Prochlorococcus marinus XMU1404: one gene and its partner. The protein of the gene in region 1 interacts with the protein of each later gene in a pairwise test. Links are inferred from orthologs where the notes say so. Each region holds a gene or a part of one and is shown on either strand. Other genes may lie near its edges. The genes, in order: recA and HA144_RS02105.

The links.
Region 2: the proteins of recA (region 1) and HA144_RS02105 interact in binary tests that used the Bacillus subtilis proteins (3 or more experiments, as listed by UniProt). The link is inferred for Prochlorococcus marinus XMU1404 from one-to-one orthologs.

The regions. Positions count from the first base shown.
Region 1 is NZ_JAAORE010000003.1:416,589-427,202, forward strand. Bases 3,275-6,186 are described here. They hold recA (recombinase RecA), read left to right. Parts: upstream 3,275-4,137; coding sequence 4,138-5,235; downstream 5,236-6,186. Other genes in these bases: HA144_RS08665 (HAD family hydrolase), read left to right, coding at 3,275-4,029; HA144_RS08675 (DUF2839 domain-containing protein), read right to left, coding at 5,238-5,483; HA144_RS08680 (DNA helicase), read right to left, coding at 5,510-6,186. In the rest of the region: HA144_RS08635 (50S ribosomal protein L23), read right to left, coding at 1-21; rplD (50S ribosomal protein L4), read right to left, coding at 18-650; rplC (50S ribosomal protein L3), read right to left, coding at 647-1,300; ndhN (NAD(P)H-quinone oxidoreductase subunit N), read left to right, coding at 1,582-2,052; HA144_RS08655 (LdpA C-terminal domain-containing domain), read left to right, coding at 2,064-3,062; more of HA144_RS08665, read left to right, coding at 3,253-3,274; more of HA144_RS08680, read right to left, coding at 6,187-6,958; HA144_RS08685 (prephenate/arogenate dehydrogenase), read left to right, coding at 7,053-7,892; C-3',4' desaturase CrtD, read right to left, coding at 7,882-9,387; HA144_RS08695 (fructosamine kinase family protein), read left to right, coding at 9,390-10,268; HA144_RS08700 (CAAD domain-containing protein), read right to left, coding at 10,276-10,614. UniProt on the Bacillus subtilis protein: Multifunctional protein involved in homologous recombination, DNA repair and competence.
Region 2 is NZ_JAAORE010000001.1:362,210-372,910, forward strand. The notes cover bases 4,974-7,972. They hold HA144_RS02105 (DNA-processing protein DprA), read left to right. Parts: upstream 4,974-6,006; coding sequence 6,007-6,939; downstream 6,940-7,972. Other genes in these bases: HA144_RS02100 (phosphoribosyltransferase), read left to right, coding at 4,974-6,014; HA144_RS02110 (thermonuclease family protein), read right to left, coding at 6,991-7,425; HA144_RS02115 (hypothetical protein), read right to left, coding at 7,431-7,781; HA144_RS02120 (hypothetical protein), read right to left, coding at 7,851-7,972. Outside these bases: HA144_RS02080 (DNA cytosine methyltransferase), read right to left, coding at 1-1,018; HA144_RS02085 (DUF6339 family protein), read right to left, coding at 1,015-1,728; HA144_RS02090 (hypothetical protein), read right to left, coding at 1,725-2,756; HA144_RS02095 (hypothetical protein), read right to left, coding at 2,759-4,708; more of HA144_RS02100, read left to right, coding at 4,920-4,973; more of HA144_RS02120, read right to left, coding at 7,973-9,137; HA144_RS02125 (hypothetical protein), read right to left, coding at 9,384-9,809; HA144_RS02130 (tetratricopeptide repeat protein), read right to left, coding at 9,996-10,701. UniProt on the Bacillus subtilis protein: Protein that helps load RecA onto ssDNA during transformation. Binds cooperatively to circular ssDNA, is able to bridge different segments of DNA. Favors the loading of RecA onto SsbA- or SsbB-coated ssDNA and formation of RecA-DNA filaments.

The DNA of each region.
Region 1 (10,614 bases):
AGAATCGAATAATTTACTCATGATGCATAAACCTCCTGAATTTTATTTATCGCTGATTGACCTATTACCAATTTATTAGCATTTAGAATATCAAATACATTTAATTGATCAGCGGCGATTAATTTTACTTTTTCAATATTATTTATGGATTTTTTTATTACATCGGAGGGGCTTTCAAGAATAACCAAAACTTTTTCAGTTTTTTGTATTCCTAATCGAGCAAGGCCATTGATAATGTCACTTGTTTTAGGCGCCTTTAGAGTAGATCCAAAATCTTCAACAGCCTTTATATCAGATAATCTTGACATAAGTGCTGTTCTAAGAGCTAATCTACGTTCCTTACGATTCATATCAATATTGTAAGAACGTGGCTTAGGTCCAAAAATAATTCCGCCACCAGGTCTTAATGGTGTCCTTATTGATCCTTGACGAGCTCTTCCTGTACCTTTCTGTTTGTATGGCTTTCTACCGCCCCCACGTACTTCAGATCTCGTTAAGGTTGATGCGGTCCCTTGCCTTTTATTTGCTAACTGCCTAAGGACTGCTCTATGAATTAAGTCTGCTGAAGAAGTATCTTTAGCAACTGATAAATCAAGAGTAGTTGTGCCTGATTTTTTACCATCCCACTTAAGAGTTTCGATTGTTGTCATGATTTTTCACCTCCTTTTTTACCTACAACATTGTTTGGTTTAATGTTGACAATTGAGCCTGGCTTACCTGGGACAGAACCCTTTACTACAAGCAAATTTTTCTGATCATCAATTTTTAGAACTAATAAACCTTTAGTAGTTATCTGTTTTCCTCCATATCTGCCTGCCATTCTTTTCCCAGGATAAATTCTGCCTGGAGTTGTTCCTGCTCCTGTAGATCCAGGTGCTCTATGATTTTTTGAACCATGACTCATAGGACCTCTGCTAAAACCATGTCTTTTCTGATAACCAGCAAAACCTCTTCCCATAGATTTGCCACTGATATCAACTTTTTGACCAACCTCAAAGTTTTTAACAGTTATTTGATTTCCAATTTCATAAGATGAATTTTCTTCAACCCTATATTCTTTCAAATGCTTTAAAAGTTCTTCACCTGATTTCAACAAATGTCCCTTTTCAGGCTTACTTATATGCTTCTCTTTGGACAAACCAAAACCTATCTGAACGGCTGTATAACCATCCAAAGAGGTAGTTTTCAATTGAGTGACACGGCAAGGACCAGCTTCAATGAGAGTAACTGGTATCGAATTACCTTTGTCGTCGAAAAGTTGGGACATACCCAATTTCTTTCCTAAAATTCCTATAGACATAAGACTAAATTAGGCTAGCTCGTAATTATTTTTCAATTATCTAAACCTTTCAATTATTAAGGTAATAGTTAATAAAAAAACAATTAATAAGGTTGAGACTTATCTAAAAATATAGATAGTTTCTCTTGGGATAAACCCGCCTGAATTTTTTAACGAAACGCTAAAAAATGTGAAATTATGTAGAGGCTCGGCTAGCTTGCGAGCTTAAAAAATCACTGAATTACAATTGTACATCATCAGGTACCATAAAATAAAATAAAATAGAAAAAAAGGAAATTTTAATGCCATTACTTCTCACAGGAAAAAAGTTTCATAACGATTTAACAATTAACAAATGTCTTGCAATCTTTACTCCTCTTGAAGGAGGTTATGAAACTCGTCTTTTGAGGAGAATGAGAGCCAAAGGCTTTAAAACTTTTATAACCTCAGCAAGAGGACTGGGAGATCCAGAAGTATTCTTGCTCAAATTACACGGCGTTAGACCACCTCATCTTGGTCATCAAAGCGTAGGAAGAAACGGAGCGCTCGGGGAAGTTCAACAAGTAATCCCACAGGCTTCTGAGTTATTTAATGAAAATGATAAGGATAAACTACTATGGTTGTTAGAAGGTCAAATATTGTCTCAATCTGAATTAGAGAGCCTAATCGAGATTTGCACTAAAGATAATAAATTAAAAATTGTTGTTGAGATGGGAGGTTCAAGGAAACTTGAATGGAAGTCATTAAATGAGTATATTTTGGATGAATTTTAAATTTAAATTGTTTGATTAAAACTAAATACAAAAAAGATAAATGGATTAAATTAATTTGTGGTGCCAGTAATGAAGATATTGTTGCTATTGAAGATTTATGTGCAATTTATACCGCAGCTGGTGTTGATTACATAGATGTTGCCGCTGAAGAATCTATAGTTAATGCCGCAAAAAAAGGGATCGGATGGGCAAAAGCAATCTTCAAAAACTCTCCTGGATTAATGATAAGCATTAGTGATGGTAAAGATATCCACTTTCGCAAAGCGAAATTTGATCCAATAAAATGCCCACCCAATTGCCCAAGACCATGCGAAAAAGTATGCCCCACTTTTGCAATTGATAATTTTGGTATCAAAGAGAGTAAATGTTATGGGTGTGGAAGATGTATAAATAGTTGCCCCCTAAATCTAATTAGTGAATATGAATATAATTTGTCAAAAGATGATTTAGCATCAACACTTCAAAAAATAAAGCCCGATGCAGTAGAAATTCATACAGAAATAAATCGCATAGACGCTTTTGCAAAAGTGGCAGATATACTTAAAAATTCTGAAACAAAATTGGAAAAAATATCTATTAGTTGCGGATTAAATCAATCGGTAAAAAAAACTCAAGAGCCCGAAGATCTTTTGAAAGCTCTTTGGGAAAGATATGAGATTCTTAATGAGCTAAATATTCCCCTTATTTGGCAGTTAGATGGAAGGCCAATGTCAGGAGATATTGCTCCAAATACCAGTAGAGACACTGTTAAGTTGTTTGAAAGAATTGGGTCATATCTTCCACCAGGCTTAATTCAATTAGCAGGGGGGACAAATGATAAAACTTATGAATTTTTGAAGTCAAGTAATCTTCCTGATGGAATAGCATTTGGAAGTTCTGCAAGAAAGATTATGCAGCCCCTTATTGAAATTGCTCACAAAAATAATAAAAGACTATACGAAGATCATGAAAGAATGGATTTTGCAATCAAAAAAGCTCAGAAATTCCTAAAGCCATGGAAATCTAGCTAGTTCAGATAATATTTTTATTTTTAAAACCTTATCCTTATGAATCAAAACTTCGTATTTTTTTGATAGAAAAAAATCTTTTCATGTATTAAACTAGATAATCAATGGGCCGTCGCCAAGTGGTAAGGCATCGGGTTTTGGTCTCGACATTCCTAGGTTCGAATCCTAGCGGCCCAGTTCTAACATTCAATTGGTGTCTAATCAAAAAATATTTCTATTTGATTTTGATGGAGTCATAGTTGATGGAATGAATGAATATTGGCATAGTTCTCTACTGGCCTGTGAAAAATATTTAAATTCACCAACCATCAAGGTTGATCAAAAATTATATAAAAAAGTACCAAATACTTTTAAAGAAATTAGGCCTTGGGTTAAATATGGTTGGGAAATGGTTGTAATAGTTCATGAAATTATAAAAAAAGAAAATCAACTAAACAATTTCAATAAAGACGATTTCATCAATAAATATCATCAAAATTGTCAGAGAATATTAAAAGATAATTGTTGGCTTGCAGAAGACTTACAAGAAATATTAGATCAATCCCGCGAGTACCAAATTGAAAAAGATTTTGAAAAGTGGGTGAATTTACATAATCCATTTTTTGAAGTTATAAATTTTATGGAAGAAATAAGGAAAAGCGAAATAAAAACTGGAATAATAACAACAAAAGGGAAAAGATTTGCAGAAAAAATTCTTACACAATTAAATATTTTTTCAGAATTTGTTTTTGGCTATGAATCCGGAACAAAAACCAAAATAGTTGAAAAACTTAATCAAACTTATGAAATTTTAGGTTTCATAGAAGATAGAAAAAAAACTCTAATTGACATTAAACAAAATAAAGAGACTTCAAATATAAATTGCTTCTTAGCTGATTGGGGATATTTAAAAGATTCTGATAGATATAATTTAAATAACGGAATTAAATTATTAAAGATAGAAAATCTAGAGCAATTAGTTGCAATTTGAAGATCATAAGCTAGAGTACGGATGTACTATAGCTTGTATTTGTAAAGTTTAGCTTAACTAAAACTAAATTTGGAATAATTACAAGAACTTTAATCAATAAATCAAACAATGAGTCTTGAAGAAAAGAAAAACACTGAATCAAAAGAAAAAGACAAAGCATTAAGTCTCGTATTAGGTCAAATAGAAAGAAATTTTGGACGCGGATCAATAATGAGACTTGGTGACGCATCAAGAATGAAAGTAGAAACAATATCTACTGGAGCACTCACCTTAGATTTAGCATTAGGAGGAGGATATCCAAAAGGAAGAGTAGTAGAAGTTTACGGGCCAGAAAGCTCAGGAAAAACTACATTAACGCTTCACGCGATTGCAGAAGTCCAAAAAAATGGAGGAGTAGCTGCGTTTGTAGATGCTGAGCATGCACTTGATCCAGTTTATGCAGCCTCTTTAGGAGTTGATGTTGAAAATTTACTGGTTTCACAGCCAGACACTGGTGAAATGGCTCTAGAAATAGTTGATCAGCTTATAAGATCGAGTGCTGTAGATCTTGTTGTTGTTGACTCAGTAGCAGCACTAACTCCAAGAGCAGAGATAGAAGGAGAGATGGGAGATCATGTAATTGGAAGCCAAGCAAGACTGATGAGTCAAGCAATGAGAAAAATAACTGGAAATATTGGCAAGTCTGGATGTACGGTAATATTCCTAAATCAATTACGACTAAAAATCGGCGTTACATACGGCAATCCAGAAACAACAACAGGAGGAAATGCATTAAAATTCTACGCCTCAGTGAGACTTGATATCAGAAGGATCCAAACTCTTAAAAGGGGTACAGAAGAATACGGCATAAGAGCAAAAGTAAAAGTAGCAAAAAACAAAGTTGCGCCACCATTTAGAATTGCAGAGTTTGATATCCTCTTCGGAAAAGGTATTAGTACGACAGGATGCTTATTAGATTTAGCAGAAGAAACTAACATCATAATAAGGAGAGGCGCTTGGTATAGTTATGAAGGAGAGAATATTGGGCAAGGAAGAGATAATACAATTATTTGGCTTGATCAAAACTTAGAAATTAGAAATAAAGTAGAATCTATGGTTAAAGAAAAATTAACTGAAGGCACTGAAGTCAGTTCTAATTCAATGAAAGCAATAAATAGCAATCCTTCTAATACAATCGCTGTTAATGATATAAAAACAGTAGCTTAGATTTATAGCGAATCAGCCAAAGTCCACCACCCAGCCGCAGGGCCTATAAATCTCACTACAATCCATAAAATCACTAAACCTCCAATTCCTAACCAACTAGCCTTAATACTTAATTTAATCAAGCTATCTCTTTGAGATATTGTAATAGGAAGCCATTCAAATAATCGTGGAGAATTATCAAATTTAGTTTTAGTATTATTTCTTTTTGGAGGTAATCCTAGTGTTTTACGTCTTTTTGCTTCTCCCATATTTTTTAGTTATTTAAAAACATAACCTAATCAAAAGGTAGCATATAGTTAATTTGTTTTGAGGGTTGAATGTCCTGCAAAAGTAATCTTCCCCAATATCTTTTATTTACTCTTCCGTCTAGAATAATTAATTTACCTGAATTTCTTCTTAAAGGTGAAATAGATCTTTCAAGTTTTATTCTGGCTTGAGGAAGAAAAAAGTCTCTAAACCAATCTTGGGAAAGCTTTTTATTATAAGAAACTATAATTGCATTAATAGGTTCAGACATACTAGGAATCGGAAGTAAAGGAATGATAATTTGTTTTGGAATTTGTATTAAATCAGAATTTATAATCCACCAATCATAACTAGAGCAGAGAATATTATTACTACGTGAGGGAATTCTCTCTAGCAAGACCCTCTTCCCGTAAATAGAAGCTAATTCAGTAGCAAGATTAATTTTTAAATTAATATCATCAGACAAAAATAAAGTTAAATCCTTTCTAAAAAGTAGTAACTTTTTACATTTATCTAAGATTGAGTTTGTGAACAAAGGATTATTGGGAAGCAACTGTTTAGAGGGTATATATAATGAAATCTTTTTCTCTTCAAAATTACTTTTAAAATTAATAACCAAGTCAATATCTAAACTATGCTTTTTAAAATACATTTGGAAAAAGTTATCTTTTCTCAAAGATGATAAAAAGACAAATTTATTATTAGAAAAAAATTCTTTGCTTTGAGAAAGTTCATCTATTGGCTGCAAATACAATTTCCAATCTAAATTTTTATCGTTTAATTTTACCCAGCATGCCCAACCTTGAGAGAGTGCTTTGTTAACGCTTAAAAATTTATCAGAAAAAAAAGAATTTTCTTGAAAAAAGTTTGAAAAAAAACTTATTTCTTTTTCATCTAAATTAATATAACAATTTCCTAAGACCCTCCTCATGAAGAACTTTTTCTTCAAAGAATCGTATACTTTAATAAAATTTTGATTGATAGATTCAAATTCTTTAAAATTCTTTGTCCAATCCTTTTTTATTAACGAAATCCGAAAATGATTATTTAGATCTTGTTTTATGCCCTCAATTCCAGAATAAACTATTCGATGATTTTTAAGATTAAGAGAATTGGGATCATTAAGTAAATCTTGGATTGTTATCAAGCGAACCTTATGATTTGCCAATAATATTACATTATTTTTTAAAATAAAATTAAAACCTAGATTTTTAAATTTATTTATCAAACATTGGCTTATAAATTGAATTTTTTCTTCAGATAAAATAAAAGTTGAATCTTCTTCTTTTAAAAATAGAGAAATCAAAATTGGAGGCAACCAATCATCAGTAGAGAAAATTTCTGAATTAATTAGATATGTAGAATCATTTTCAATAGACTTAGAAATTATCCTACCAAAAGAATATATGTGTTCCCAATTAATAGTTTGATATCTCAAAAAATTTTTTAAATATTGATGACTTAAAATTTCAAGCATTTATAATTAGTTTAATTTCAAATACGTACAATATTTATGAACCTAATATACAAAAAATTGGTATCAATATAACAAGTATCGAATTAATCAAACTATGAAGATTGGAATAGTAGGATTAGGTTTAATTGGCGGATCCTTAGGATTAAAACTCCAAAGTCTAGATCATACAATTTATGGAATAGCAAATAATGAATTTAATGAAAAAAAAGCTAAAGAAAAAAAGCTTGCCAATTTTGTTAGCTGTGATCTAAGCATATTAAAAGAATGTGAACTTATAATTTTAGCCTTGCCTATCAAAGATTTGATCAGTCCCTCGCAAAGATTAGTAGCATCAATACCACGAGGAACAATAGTTACTGATGTAGGCTCTGTTAAAGAACCAATTGTCAATAAATGGGAAAAATTACATCCTCTATTTATTGGCTCTCATCCAATGGCTGGAACAGAAAAAAAGGGGGTTGATTCAGGTTTTGGAGATCTTTTTAAACAAGCAAAGTGGATAATCACCCCTACACAAAATAGTGATTTGAATGCATTAAAAACTATTTCCGATCTAATAAAATCAATGGATTGTGAAATTTGCCAAGCTTCTCCAAAAGAGCATGATGAAGCAGTATCTCTAATTTCTCATTTGCCTATCTTTTTAGCCTCTGCACTTATTGAAACTGCACATACAAAAAATAATCAATCTTTATTAGGTCTCACACAAAAATTAGCCGCTACAGGCTTTGCTGACACTTCAAGAGTTGGAGGCGGTAATGAACAACTAGGCTTAGATTTAGCTATGAATAATCAGATTAATGTTTTAAACTCAATTAATAATTTTAAAAATAAGCTGAATACATTAGAAGCACTTATAAAAGAAAAAAATTGGGAGTTACTTTCTAAAAAACTATCTGGAACGAAAGAAATCAGAAAAAATTTTATAGATTAAAATTAACTATACCTTTAGAAGCTAATATTTGCCTCGAAACCATTAATGCAGACTGACTCACACCTGCTGTTCCCTCTCCTGGATAAATTGAATCCCCACATAGCCATAAACCTTCAAAAGGAGTCCTACTAGATAATCCAAATAAGCCAAAAAGATCAGGATTTTGACCAAGTCCTCCTACAATTCCATTAGGTCTATTTGTCCATTTTTGAAATCCCAATGGAGTCGCTAATTCCCTATGAAGCCAATTTTCAGAATCAATATCAAAATAACTTTCCAATTCGAGCGATATTTTTTCTAGACAATCATTTTTCCTCTTTAAATAACTTTGTTTATCTAAATTAAACCAATCTTTGGTCTCAGTAAAAATACTCGCTATTAAAGTCACCTCACCTTTCGGTGCTCTTCCATCCCCATCTTCGCTAATTGATACAAATAACGAACCAAATTCATGTGAAACAAATTGATAATGATTAGAAAAAATTTTCTTAATATGTTCTTTTTTTAATGCTGAATAAAAAACTATAGCTCCACTTGGATCAGGTAAATTATTAAGTCGCTTTTTATAATTTTGTTTTCTATCTAAAGGTTCCTTAAAATGCTTTAACAATGCCTGAGGAGGTGCAGTATAAATTAAATCTTTTGCTTGATAAACAAAAGAATTTTTTTTTGATTTGGCAGATATTTTCCAACATTTATTTAATTCGTCAAAATTTATAGAATCAACTTTTTGGCCAAAAATTAAATTAACACCAGTTTTACGTAAGGAACTTTCTAATGCTTCACTTAAAGACTGCATAGATTTTGTAAGATGCCAAAGGCCATGTGGCTTTTGACACATCTGAAGAACGGTTGAGCCATATAATGCAGCTGTACTATAGACATCTTCCTGTGAATAGAGTTTTAGTTGAAGGTTTAAAAATTTAATCAAGCGCTTGTTCTTAGATAATCCACAAATACGCAATAAATCAAAAATAGTAGATTTAAGTAAAATCCCTGTTATTAGGTTTGATGGAACTAGTGCTTTAAAAAGTTGCGAAAAATCCCAGAAATTTCTTATTGGCAATACTGGATTATTGTTAGCAAATATCCAATTACTTTGATGGATTAACGAGCATAGTTTCCAAAAATTACGACTTCCTGGAAATTGCATTTCTTGTTCAGCAATCCATTTCTTTTTGTCATGCCAAATTTGTATTGGTTTACTGTCATCATTAAAATCAACTATGCAAGCAGGGTCTAAAATAGTAGCTTCAGGGGATGGAATATCTAAAAAATCAAAAATTCTTGAATGTATTCCTCCTCGCTCTAGTCCAGCAACTTGAGTTGCACCAACATCGAAAATATAATTTTTTCTTTTAAAAGTGCCTGCACAACCTCCTGACTGAACATGAGATTCGATTAAAGTAACCGATAATCCTTGTTTTGATAAAATTGCTGCAGAAGTTAGTCCCGCTATACCAGCGCCAACAACAACAACTTCAGACTTTCTCATAAATGCAAAAATTATCACCTATTGAAATTAGCGAAATTTGTGATCAATTAGGTGAAGCCTTTCCCAAAAGTATTAAACAAATACATGGAGGCAATATTCACAATGCCTGGCAAATAGAATTCTCAGACAAAAAATTATTTCTTAAAAGAAATAATAGAGACAAGAAACTTCTTGAATTTGAAAAATCTTGTCTTCAAAATTTGAGAAGGTTTATTAATGAAAAGAACTTAGTTGTTCCTGAAGTTATCGCATATAAAACTATAAACGATGTAGAAATCCTTTTAATTGAATGGATAAATATGCAAAGCTTTGATCAGACAAAACTTGGAAAAGGTTTGGGAGAAATGCATTTAAATTCAACTGAGTCTAATCCGGAAATGTATGGGTATCCGATTGAAGGTTTTATTGGCATAACAGATCAAAAAAAAGGTTGGGAAAAAAGTTGGATAGATTGTTTTCTAAACTTACGAATAATGCCCCAATTATCAATACTTAAATCAAATGTTCTAGACGAAGCAACCATAAATATAGTTAAAGAAAAAATTAAATTAGAATTACTAAATCATAAGCCAACAAATGCTCTTGTGCATGGAGATTTATGGTCAGGAAATGTAGGTATAGACAAAAGTGGTAAAGGGGTTATTTTTGACCCTGCATCATGGTGGGCAGATAATGAGGTGGATATTGCTATGACTAGATTGTTTGGTGGTTTTAGAAAGGAATTTTATGACGAGTATCATAAAATTATTCCTATGAAAGAGAGATTCGAAAATAGAATTACTATTTACAATTTTTATCACATATTGAATCATGCCAATATTTTTGGCGGATCGTATTTGAATCAAGTCAAAAATTATGTAAAAACAATCATCAATTTTTAATTTAAAATTAACCTAGATATGTCTTTTTTAAATTTTGAACCTTATCTAAAACAGCTTCACGATTTTCACTTGTACGAAGATTCTGCCAGCTCCATTGACCGACAACAATAACGCCAAGTAGTTCTAGTAAACCTGGAAGAATGGGGAAAAAGTTAATCGTATCAATAATAACTTTAATTATTATTTGAGCTATTACGACTACAGCAATAATGCCTGCTGCTTTGCCATACTTCCCCATTTGAGTCCAATCAACTTTACCAAGGGTTTCATTAACTTTTCCCATGGCATCAGAGTACTTGTCTGAAAAGCTTTTAGTTTCTGAGCTTGTAGCGGAGCCGGAGTCTTG
Region 2 (10,701 bases), on another replicon or contig:
TAACTGAATATCTTCTTTGCTCTTCAGATAATTGGGAATATTTGATCCCAGTTGATCGCATTAATTTAAATGTCTCAAGATCATCTTCCCTTACTTTTCTTATCAGATGATCATGAATCATCTCGTCATCAATATCCAACCAATCCCTCATTAATTTCTGATAATCGTTTTTTGGTCCTTCATAGCTATATTTTTCATCCCACTTTTCATCCCATCCTCCTTTAAGTGGAGGGAGATCTGAAATCGCCTCGTCTAATGTGACTGCCTCTTCGACATAATCATATTTTGGCTTTGGCCATTTCAAAGGGGCGCATTCATTTATTTTTGTTCCGGAAATAAATAATCTTGGCCTTAGTTGAGGTACTCCATATTGCCATGCATAAATTAATTTAGGATTTATGCGATAGCCAGCTTTCTCAGCTCTATTAATTATTGATCTATATATTTCCTGCTCACCTGTCTGCGCAATATCAGTAACATTCTCCATCAGGAAAGCTTTTGGTTTAACCTGCTCCACTATCGAAATAAATGATTCCCATAATTCTCTTCTATCTTCATTCAGTTCCTGATGTTGAGCAGAAACTTCTTCGTTATGTTTTCTCCATTTGATATTTCGGGAGAAAGGCTGACATGGCGGTCCACCTGCAATAAGTGATATTTCTCCACACTTATTAAGTTGTTCTGAAATTTCATTAATAACTTTTCTTTTGCTTAAATCACATGCATATGAACATCCACCAAAGTGATGTCTGTGAGTCATTATTGAATCGTTTCTGATATCGCAGGCCAGTATTACATCGAAATTTGCACGATGCAGTCCAAGGCTTAAACCACCGGCACCTGAAAAAAGGTCAACAGCAAAATAAGGTTCTTTTTTTATTGATCGAACTTTTGCTGCATATTCAGGAAGTTCATCAAAACTGCAGGAATCTATATGTGCCTCAAGTTCTGATGAAGGACCTCTTACCGGACTTAATCTATGTGGATCAGTTTTCCCAACTGCATTTTTATGAATCATGCAACCTCTTCACTCTGAGTATCAATTAACTGCTGGAGTTGCTCTTCACTTAAAAGGTCAAGGCATATTGAACCTCCAAGGGAGTTGAGTTTTCTTATTGCAATTCTTACTTTGCTGTCTGGTAATTCAACTAGCTTTTCAGTGAGTATTCTATTTATCTTTGGGATCAGGCCAAATTCTCGATCACTTAAACCAAGATGAAGTTCCTGACTGGTAAATAATTTTTTGACTAGAGAATAGTCAGAATGATCATTCTCCATCATCCTGTCAGCGGCAAAAAATAGTCTTGAGAAAGTATTCCTGCCATGTCCATTTATTGATGATGTCCCAAGAAATCTAAGTGATGGAACATGTTTCTTCCCTGTTCCAACGGTAAATCCATCTTCAGGATCAACGGGAATATTACCTCTCCATCTAAGCCACGGAATATTTGGATATCTTATTACGCATAGCCAGTGCCACATCCTCATATCAGTAAGAATATGAGAAGGCAGAGATTTGAATGTTGTATGAACACACTCAACTAATCTTGCATCCAGGTTTGCACCAATTATTTTTTCGAGAATAAGTTGATCTATAAGTTTTGAGAGATTCGTAAGGTCAACCGTGCAGTTCACTTCCTCTACACTTACAGAATCCGGATTCCTTAAAGCAGAGATAAGTCCATTACTTATCAGAGGTGATTTCAATCTGAAGAGTTTTTCGCTCATGCAACCTCCTCTTTTTCCAAGTCAGTTGGAATCTCTGATTCAAAACTGCATCCTCTAGCCATTATTTCGGCCAATTCCAGAATCTTTGTTTCCTGCTGGATTATTGAACTCATTTTTAGAATAAACTTCTGAAAAGATTCGGGTGATCTAAGTTCATTAGCAAGAGCAACAACCGCCTCATGTGGAGAAATATTTGTTTCAAGAAGATTCTTGGAAAATAGAGATAGAGTCTGAAGTTGTGATGGCGGCAATTGCTCAACAATTTCTTCACTGCTCAGGTCACTGTTTGTATTCAACATATGCTGGATGGAGTTCATCGAAATCGAAATAAGCATCGTCCAAACAGTGGAACAAATTGCGGTGAAGATGATATCTCTCTGAAGGGAATTGATATCTTTCCTCAAGGCCTTACTCATCAGAAGTTTTTTCAATGATGCAGTCACATCTGCATTCATTTCAATTACTGGAGGTTCACTTGGGATTAATCTCCATAACTGATCTTTAATTTCAGGAGGAAAGGATTGCCACTTTATGTTGAAGATAGAGTCATTATTAGCTTCGGCGGTAGCAAAACGAATTGTATGAATCAGACTTCTTCCAATTATCTGACCCATTTCTGTGGCATAGCCGCTCCTTGATTTTTCTCCAGCAAATTGTTCTGTTCTTACAAGAAGTGCTTCTGCCCTGACTTCTTCTCCATTTAAAAAAGGTATATAAGAAGTCTCGGAAAAAAAGAATCCACCACCACCATCCTCTAAATCAATTATTTCTCTTCTACCTGTTGATCTGCTTATAAGACGGCATATGAATTTAACAGGAGGATTTTCCCTCTCTGTGGGATGAAGAGTTTCTTCCCATTCAAATGGTGCAGTTAGCAATATTTCAAGTTTTGTCTTTTCAAGTTTGCCATTGAACTTGAAAGTAATTCCATTGCTTACTTCCTGAATTACCTCTTCAGAAATGCTGTCTGGAGCTGTTATTCGAAATGCTCCATCAAGATCTATTGTTTTCCAGGGGACAAAATGCATAATTAACCTACCTTCCTAAAGCCTGCAATTTCAGGGTTTACTCCAGATGGAGGTTTGACTATGCACTCAAAAGGAACTGATGAAAATTGGTTTTCAGCAGAGAATACAAATCTCCTTGAATCAGAGTCGTCATATGAAATATATTGTTCACTCCCCATAAGTCGCATATCACTTATTCCCCACATTTCTCCCTGGCCACTGTCTGCAATGCTCTGGAAAGATAAATGTACTTTTGCAGTTCTGTTTGATTCACCTGATCGTACTAATTCGCCGGCTATTCTCCATCCATTGGCTTTTTTAATGAAGGAGCATTGATCTCTATCTATAACAACTTCAAGTGCTGAACTTTTTGTCTTGGATAGACTTTTCTTTTCTTTAATTCCTCTTCCAAGATTAATCATTCTTTTAAGCATTTCTGGTCCTTCATCTGGAGGAGCAATAAATGAAGTCAGTAAGTTCTGAATAAGGATCTGCCTTAGCTCATATCTGATTCCTCTAAGTCTGTTGGCATGACCTCTCCATGTATAACTTTCTCTCAGTCTTCTTGTTGTAGGCAGCCAGTCATCATGAGTCACTGGTTCACCTGCACGGAAATATTCTTCAGCGAATGCGTTATTTTCCTTGCTCAACTTTGTCTTGTCAGATTCGGCAATCTCATTCAATGATGTACCTACAAATGCAGCTGCACAATAGGAACCTCCATCACTTAACTTTGTGCCTTCGGCATAATCTATAACCATTCCAGAACCCCTTATAAGTGCAATGTTTGAACGGCATGGCAGACATTCCTCTTTCGAAGAGACTCTTGTAACTCCAAGTCTGACAGTACTTTTGAGCTCATCATGAAGAAGTTCAGGATTGTCTGAGGGTTCCACTCTTCTAGGTATGGGAAACTCAACATCAATTGAGGAACTGTCGCCAGGGAATAATGATTTTGCACCTTCGAAAGGTTCGACTCTTCCGCACTCAACGAATGGAGACCATATTTCATCAGCACGCGCTTCAGATATATATTCAGCTGATTTCCCCTCTTCCCGAAATACTCTTGCTTTGAAATCAAGTCTTTCCCAGCTGATTGCAGGCCAGAACCATTTTGATGCAGCTTTTGTGAAATCTCTGCAGAGCTCCTCGGGATTTCTTATCCCTGATGAACCGGTGTCATCGCGATCAGGTTCATGAAAAGTTGGGATGAGGATAGTTGTTCCGCACTCAGTTTCATTGTCACGATTGAGAAGAATTTTTTCTGCATCTCTTTCTTTCATCCAGGTGGATTGTGCAATGGGAATTCCATCTTTTTCACTTTCAGATCCCATGTAGGCTCCATCAAGCCATGATTTCCCGTCCATTTCATGAGCGGGAATTTCGCTTCTTCCGAAAATTCTTAATTTCTTTCTGCCTTCAATTCTTGATGAGAAAAGAACAGTGAATATTCTTGAATGCATCCAGCTGACTGCCTTTCCGAGTCCAAAGCTTCCTCCTAATCCAGACTCTTTTCCGGTTGAAAAATTCTGCACACATAGCTTACGGAAATTTCCTTTCTCGTCCCAGTCATCACCTGTCAGACCATCAGTTCCGTAATCACTGATTTTCAGACACACCAGATCAGATGATTTCATGGATTCAAGTCCGGCCTTCAGGGTGAGGGCAGTTCCACTTGAACCTTTCACTGATGAAAGATGAGGGATAAGAGTTTCACTGTTAATTGATTTAAGAAATTTCTCTTTTTTCTCTCCCTTGAGCACTATCAGATCAAAAAATATTTTCACCTTTTTATCCTTTCTCTGATCGAGACTGTTCTGACAGATTTCTCTAACAAGTGTTTCCAGCAGTGATCGTTTTCTCTGTGATCCGCCTGCTTCAAAAATTTCACTTGCGGCATTACCACCACTGGATCTACCCTGTCCAAGTGATGGTGTTCCAATCCATTTCAGTTGTGTCTTTGCTGTTTTCAAATCCCCTTCAGACACTATATAAAGCGTTAATAAATGATAGATGACTTGTTCAGATTGTCATCTCAACGCTAGAGAATTGCAACATTTAAAAGACGAAATCTCACAATTAACTAGAGATTATATGTTTGAGAAATAATTTTGGAATCATTCAAAAAATCCAGAATTATATGTATTTGTGATGAGCAAAATGCTCAACTACAAAAATAAATTTATGGCAAACTCAACTTTAGATTTGATCCCCAATGATATTTCTTGGTTGAAAAACTCAACTAAGTTAATTGAATCTAAATTTATAAAATATCAATCTATACAAATTTATCATCCTAAAAATTCTTCAAATTTTGGTGACTCAGATCAAAGACTTTTAGATTTCAAGGATTTTTACAAGTTTGATAATAAAAAATGTTTTGATGCAGTATTGTTTTATTCCGAATGTCTCAGAAATATTATTCCATCTAATAAGAAAATCTATCTATGTTGCGTTCCCTCTAGCAAAGCTTATACTAAAAATACTTTGGCTTATCTAATTGGAAAATTGTCAGCCGGTACAATAATTGATGGCTCTGAATTACTTGTAACAATAAAGAACAGACCTGAAAAGAAAAAAAATTATAAATTTACTAATGAAGAATTAGCTTCAACCATAAATGTTAAAGGGAAATACATTCCAAAAGATTATCAAATACTTCTTTTAGATGATGTTGTAACGACTGGCCAAAGCTTTGATGTCTGCAAAAAAATGATTGTTGAAGCAGGATTTAATAATCAAATAACATGTCTAGCTCTGGGTTATACCGCTAGGAATTGGCATCCAAAAACTTTGGCAGATGAAGTTCAAGTAACAAATTCTTCTATTGAACCTATTAATAAATCTGATTATCAAAGAACACCCCCTAAAGTAACAAGTGGCAGATTTGATGATCTAAAACCTAATAAATTAGAAATTCATAAAGATGATATGTCTAATAAGTTAAAAGGTAAGGCTTTGCTCGAAAAAATTAGCGGGCATTCAAGCTCGAATATTGATGAAATTGTTATCACATGTGGCTATATAAAAAGGAAAGATAATTATGGAAATGCATATCCAGACTTTAAAAAATTTAATGAAGCTTTAAGGACTGCAAAAGAAAAACGTTATAAATATGAAGAAGAAAGCGAAAAGACTTTCGAAGTGAAAAGTAAAAAATTACCTAAGAAAGTTGATGATTTTAAAAACTATATTAAGAAAAAGCAAATAAAGGAAAATGTTAAGAAGAAAGTCAAGTCATTTTTAAGCAAGATTATTAATTTTTTAATAAATGATTGATTTAACTTCAAATATTTTAACTTTGCTCTCATTAGACGGCTTTGGATTAGTCAATTCTTATAAATTGCTCTCATCATTAGAGAGTGTCAGAACTGACAATATTATTGAGGCCCTTAATAAAAGGGAAAATTTCTCAATCAGTAGTGCTGAATGGTGCGCAAAAAAAAATAAATTTCTTGAAATGCTAAATAAATCACAAGACCAAAATATTTCAGCAATCCCTTTTACTTCAAATGATTTTCCAAAGGCTCTTAAAGAATTAAATGATTTTCCTTTAGTAATTTTTATCAAAGGTAAATCAGAGGCTTTAAATTTTCAAAATACATTAGCGATTGTTGGCACAAGAAATCCAACAAAATATACTTGTGATTATGCTCCTGAAATTTGCAATATTTTCTCTTCTAAATCTCAAAGCATAATAAGTGGTTTGGCAATTGGTTGCGATACAATTGCTCATAAGGCAGCTATCAAGATGAGTGTTCCAACTGTTGCAGTTCTCCCGAATGGTTTAGATCAAATATATCCGAAAGAAAATGCCAACTTAGCTTCTGAGATCATTGATTCTGGAGGGTGTCTTGTATCAGAATATCCCATAGGTATAAACCCTCATAGATATCAATTTGTGGCAAGAGATAGAATCCAGGCTGGGCTCTCGAAAGCTGGCTTGCTATTAGAAAGTTCAGCAAAAGGAGGGTCTATGCATTGTATAAGGAAGTTAGAAAAATTAAGAAGAAAAATTAGTTATTTAAGTCCTCAAAACGAATCAAAATATGATGAATATTGGTCAGGTAACAAATCACTAAAATCTTCAGGAAAGTTTACTGAGATATTTCCGCTTGCATCAGCGGAGGCAGTTATCACACAAATCAATGATTTATTTATCAATACTCCCTTTAAAAATTATGATCAGACCACACTTTTCTAAACAAGATTAGTTAATTAAAAAAATAAAATAAATGCTTTTTTGCGGGTTTATCTAAGTCGCCCAATCACATTGAAAAGAGTATTTCCTATAAATTTTCGCAAATCCATTTTTAACCATAAGTTTTTGGATATTTGTCCCTTCTAGAAATATTTCTGCAATTGTTCTTCCATATCTGTCAGTATCAATTCTTTTAATTGTGACTTTTTTATTTGATAGTAAATTATTTATAAATTCTTTAGAGGCTTTAGCTTTTAATGGGTCTGCATTCTTGCCTTGAAGTTCGGGAGCGTCTATGCAGGCAAGCCTTATTTTCTCGCCACTTTCAGTTGTGCAAGTATCACCGTCATAGCAATTTTTTATTTTTACCATATTCAAAGTAGCTTTTGTGTTTAATAAATAAATTAATGAGACTACTGAAAAAAGTAAAAAAGATACCAGAAGAATGGTACCTTTTGAAAATCTTCTTCGTAAATATTTTCTAAACATATAAATTATAAATATTTATAAGCTTTGTTAATAGCTTTTACGCCATCTTTTTTACCTAATCTGCATTCAGAATTTAAATGTCCTTTTAAGATAGAGACGGCTTTTTCTCCATTTGATGTGTTTAACCAAGCATACATATGTCCATAACCATTTTGATATAGGACATCTTTTGTATATCTATTAACTTCGTAATTATTTATATAACCCTGATCTGCATAACATTTTGCTGCTGCATTAACACCTATTGCATAACTTTTATCAAGAAGGTCTGATTTGGCAAATGCAGGGCCAGAAAGAAGAGTAAAAGATGCTGCTAAAGGAGCTACTACTCTTTTAGATAAAGTTGATAATTTCATTGAATTAATAATTTCTTGTACATTTTCTATTTGTTCTCAGTTTTTAAGATGATTCCAAATTGATAGTCTTTAGAAATATCTTTTTTTACCTGTACTTCCTATTGTGTAGCGGCCCCCTCTTGGCCCCGTATAAACGGGACTTAATCCTCCTGAGTTGTTGTAAATTATTTCTCCAATTGATGGCCTTATTAAGTTTCTAGTTGTTGTTAATGAACTATATGATCCACCATTATTTTGATGACTATATTGCCAATTGCTACTTATATAACTTGTTACCATCCCTGAGGCAATTTTAGCTGCGCGTCTATTTCTTGTGAAGTACCAGGCTAATCCTCCAGCGACAAGGGCTGTTCCTCCAATTATTAAGGCCAACTCACTTTTAGAAACTGTTTTGCTTCTCTCAATAACGCTGTTTTTTTGATTTGTATTTTTTTGAGGTTCGGCTAAATAATTTATTAATAAGAGACTTTCTTTTTTATTAAAAAAACCACCATTACATAATTTTAGATTTGAAATTGCCTCCTTTACAGCTTCTTTACTTTTGCCAGCTATCGATGCAATCTCTTCTTCTGAAAAAAGATAATCTTCTCGCACATATTTGATTGGTTGAGATTTACTTAGTTCTATAGCGTTCGTGGTTTTTTTGTTATTTAAGGTAATATTTTCTTCTTTTAGTTTGTTATTAGGTTGAACTTGCTTTTCAGAGATGAAATTTTTTATTTTAATCATTTCTTTTTCGCTATACAAGCTGTCAATCTTTAGATCTAGTTCAAGAATAACTTCTTCTAAAGCTTTGATATCAGTTTCAGTAATGTAAGAAATCTCTTGAATCGAAAAGAATTCATCATGAGTTTTAAACCCAAATGTATTATTATTTAATTCACTTAAATCAATAGCTTCAGGGATTTTTTTTATGTCGTTATTTTTTTTTGGTTTTAAATTATTTTCCCTGTAAATATTATAGGAATATTCAATTTTCTCTTCAAACCTTCTTGATAAATGAACAAGAGTTTTGTCACTTATATAATCACTTTTAAGTAAGCAATGATCATATCTAAAACAAATTAAAAAAGGACTGTTTGAATCTTTTCTTTCAAGAATTTTAGATTTTATTAAAAGTAATTTATTGTTAAAGTTGCTAATTAACACCTTTACTTCCTCTTCTGATAATTCTTTAGGAAGAGAACATTCATGATAAAAACTGATTATTTCTAGATCGTCAAATGCTTTAATTAGGATTTCTAATTCACCTTTAATAGAACACCAGTCTTTATCTACTAATTTTGCATCTAGGTAGGCTTTATTAAAAATATTTTCTATATTTGACCCGGATAGTTGATGAAGTTTAAAATCCATTTTTTTTTCATTGTGGGATTTTTCCCTTTACATTTCTCTTTTGTTCCTATTCTTTTTTATTGATTCCAAAACCTCCAGATTTATAAATATAGTTATCCAAAAAAAAATCTCCTTTATTAAAAGGAGATGCTTTGTTTGTCGGGGGATGGATCGTCACAATCAGACGCCTTGTCTTCCTCTTTTGAGTATTTTATAACTTTCAACTTAAGAAAGTTTCAGGCTCCCCGACAAAGTTTTAATTAATTTTTATCTTTTTAGAAAGATCTCATCGTAAATTTGATTTGTGAAGAGAAGATGTCTTTCAACCATCCTTGTTAATTTAACCAATGTCTTTCCACTTATTGATTCGTGTTCAAGAATTACATGATTATATTTAATAGCTAAGCATATTTCTCCATCTTCTGTATTTGAAACATAAGCTTTAAGCATAATCATTTTCTCATTAATTTCTTTTGCAAAACGATTAGCATCTTCTTCTGTAAAATCTTTACTAAAGTAAATCCAGTTTTGATACTGGAGGATATTTTGCTCGCTATGTGCAATTAAAAGCATATTCCTTTCGCCATTTATTGCGCAGAATTCAGTGTCCTTTACGGTTTCTGCTTCAATGTATGCATTATTAAAGATGCTTGTTAGGTTTGAACCAGATAATTGATGAAGTTTAAAATCCATTTTTTTTAATGATTGTGGGGTCGTTCCCCGTTACATATTCTTTTAGTTCTGATTAAAAAAAGTGATTCCATTTTTGGATTTTTTATTTTTATTTGATCTTCAATTTTCAAAAAAAATAAATAAAAGGAATCCAAAAATATGGATTCCTCTTAAAACTTCTAGGGTATTAAATTAATTTGAATTTTTTCAGTAGTTTTGTGATGATAAAAGACTATTTATGCTCTCTTTAACATTTCCAGCATTACTGCATTCATTAGCTTTTTTATTTGCATTCTTATATCCAAGATCAGAAGCCTTTATCCAGTCCTGGCAAGCCTGATTATAATTTCCTTCGAGATTGTTATAGATTGCTCTTCCAAAGAATGCAAATCCATCATCCGAATTAATTTCAATGGCGTTTGAAAAATCATTTATTGCCCCATTATTGTCTCCGATCTGACCTTTTGAATATGCTCTTCCTATAAATGAATAATCATCTTCAGGATCAATTTTTATCGCTTTTGAATAATCTGATATAGCTGCATAATAATCTCCTGCTTTTTCTTTTACATAGCCCCTAGCACTATATGCATATGCATCTTCAGGATTAATCTCAATGGCAGAAGTTAAATCTTTAATTGCTCCTTTATGGTCACCAATGTCAGACTTTGCATAGCCTCTATTTATAAATGCTTTCTGATGCTGATCATCAATTTCAATTGCTTTGTTGTAATCAGATATGGCACCGTAGAAATCTTTTAATTTATCTTTAGATAATCCACGATTATAAAAAGCTGAAGCTTTTTCAGGGTTTATTTGAATAGCTCTTGTATAGTCCTGAATCGCACCTTCATGATCATTCAGATAACTTTTTGAAAGAGCTCTTTGAAAAAGTGCATAATAATCATTTGGA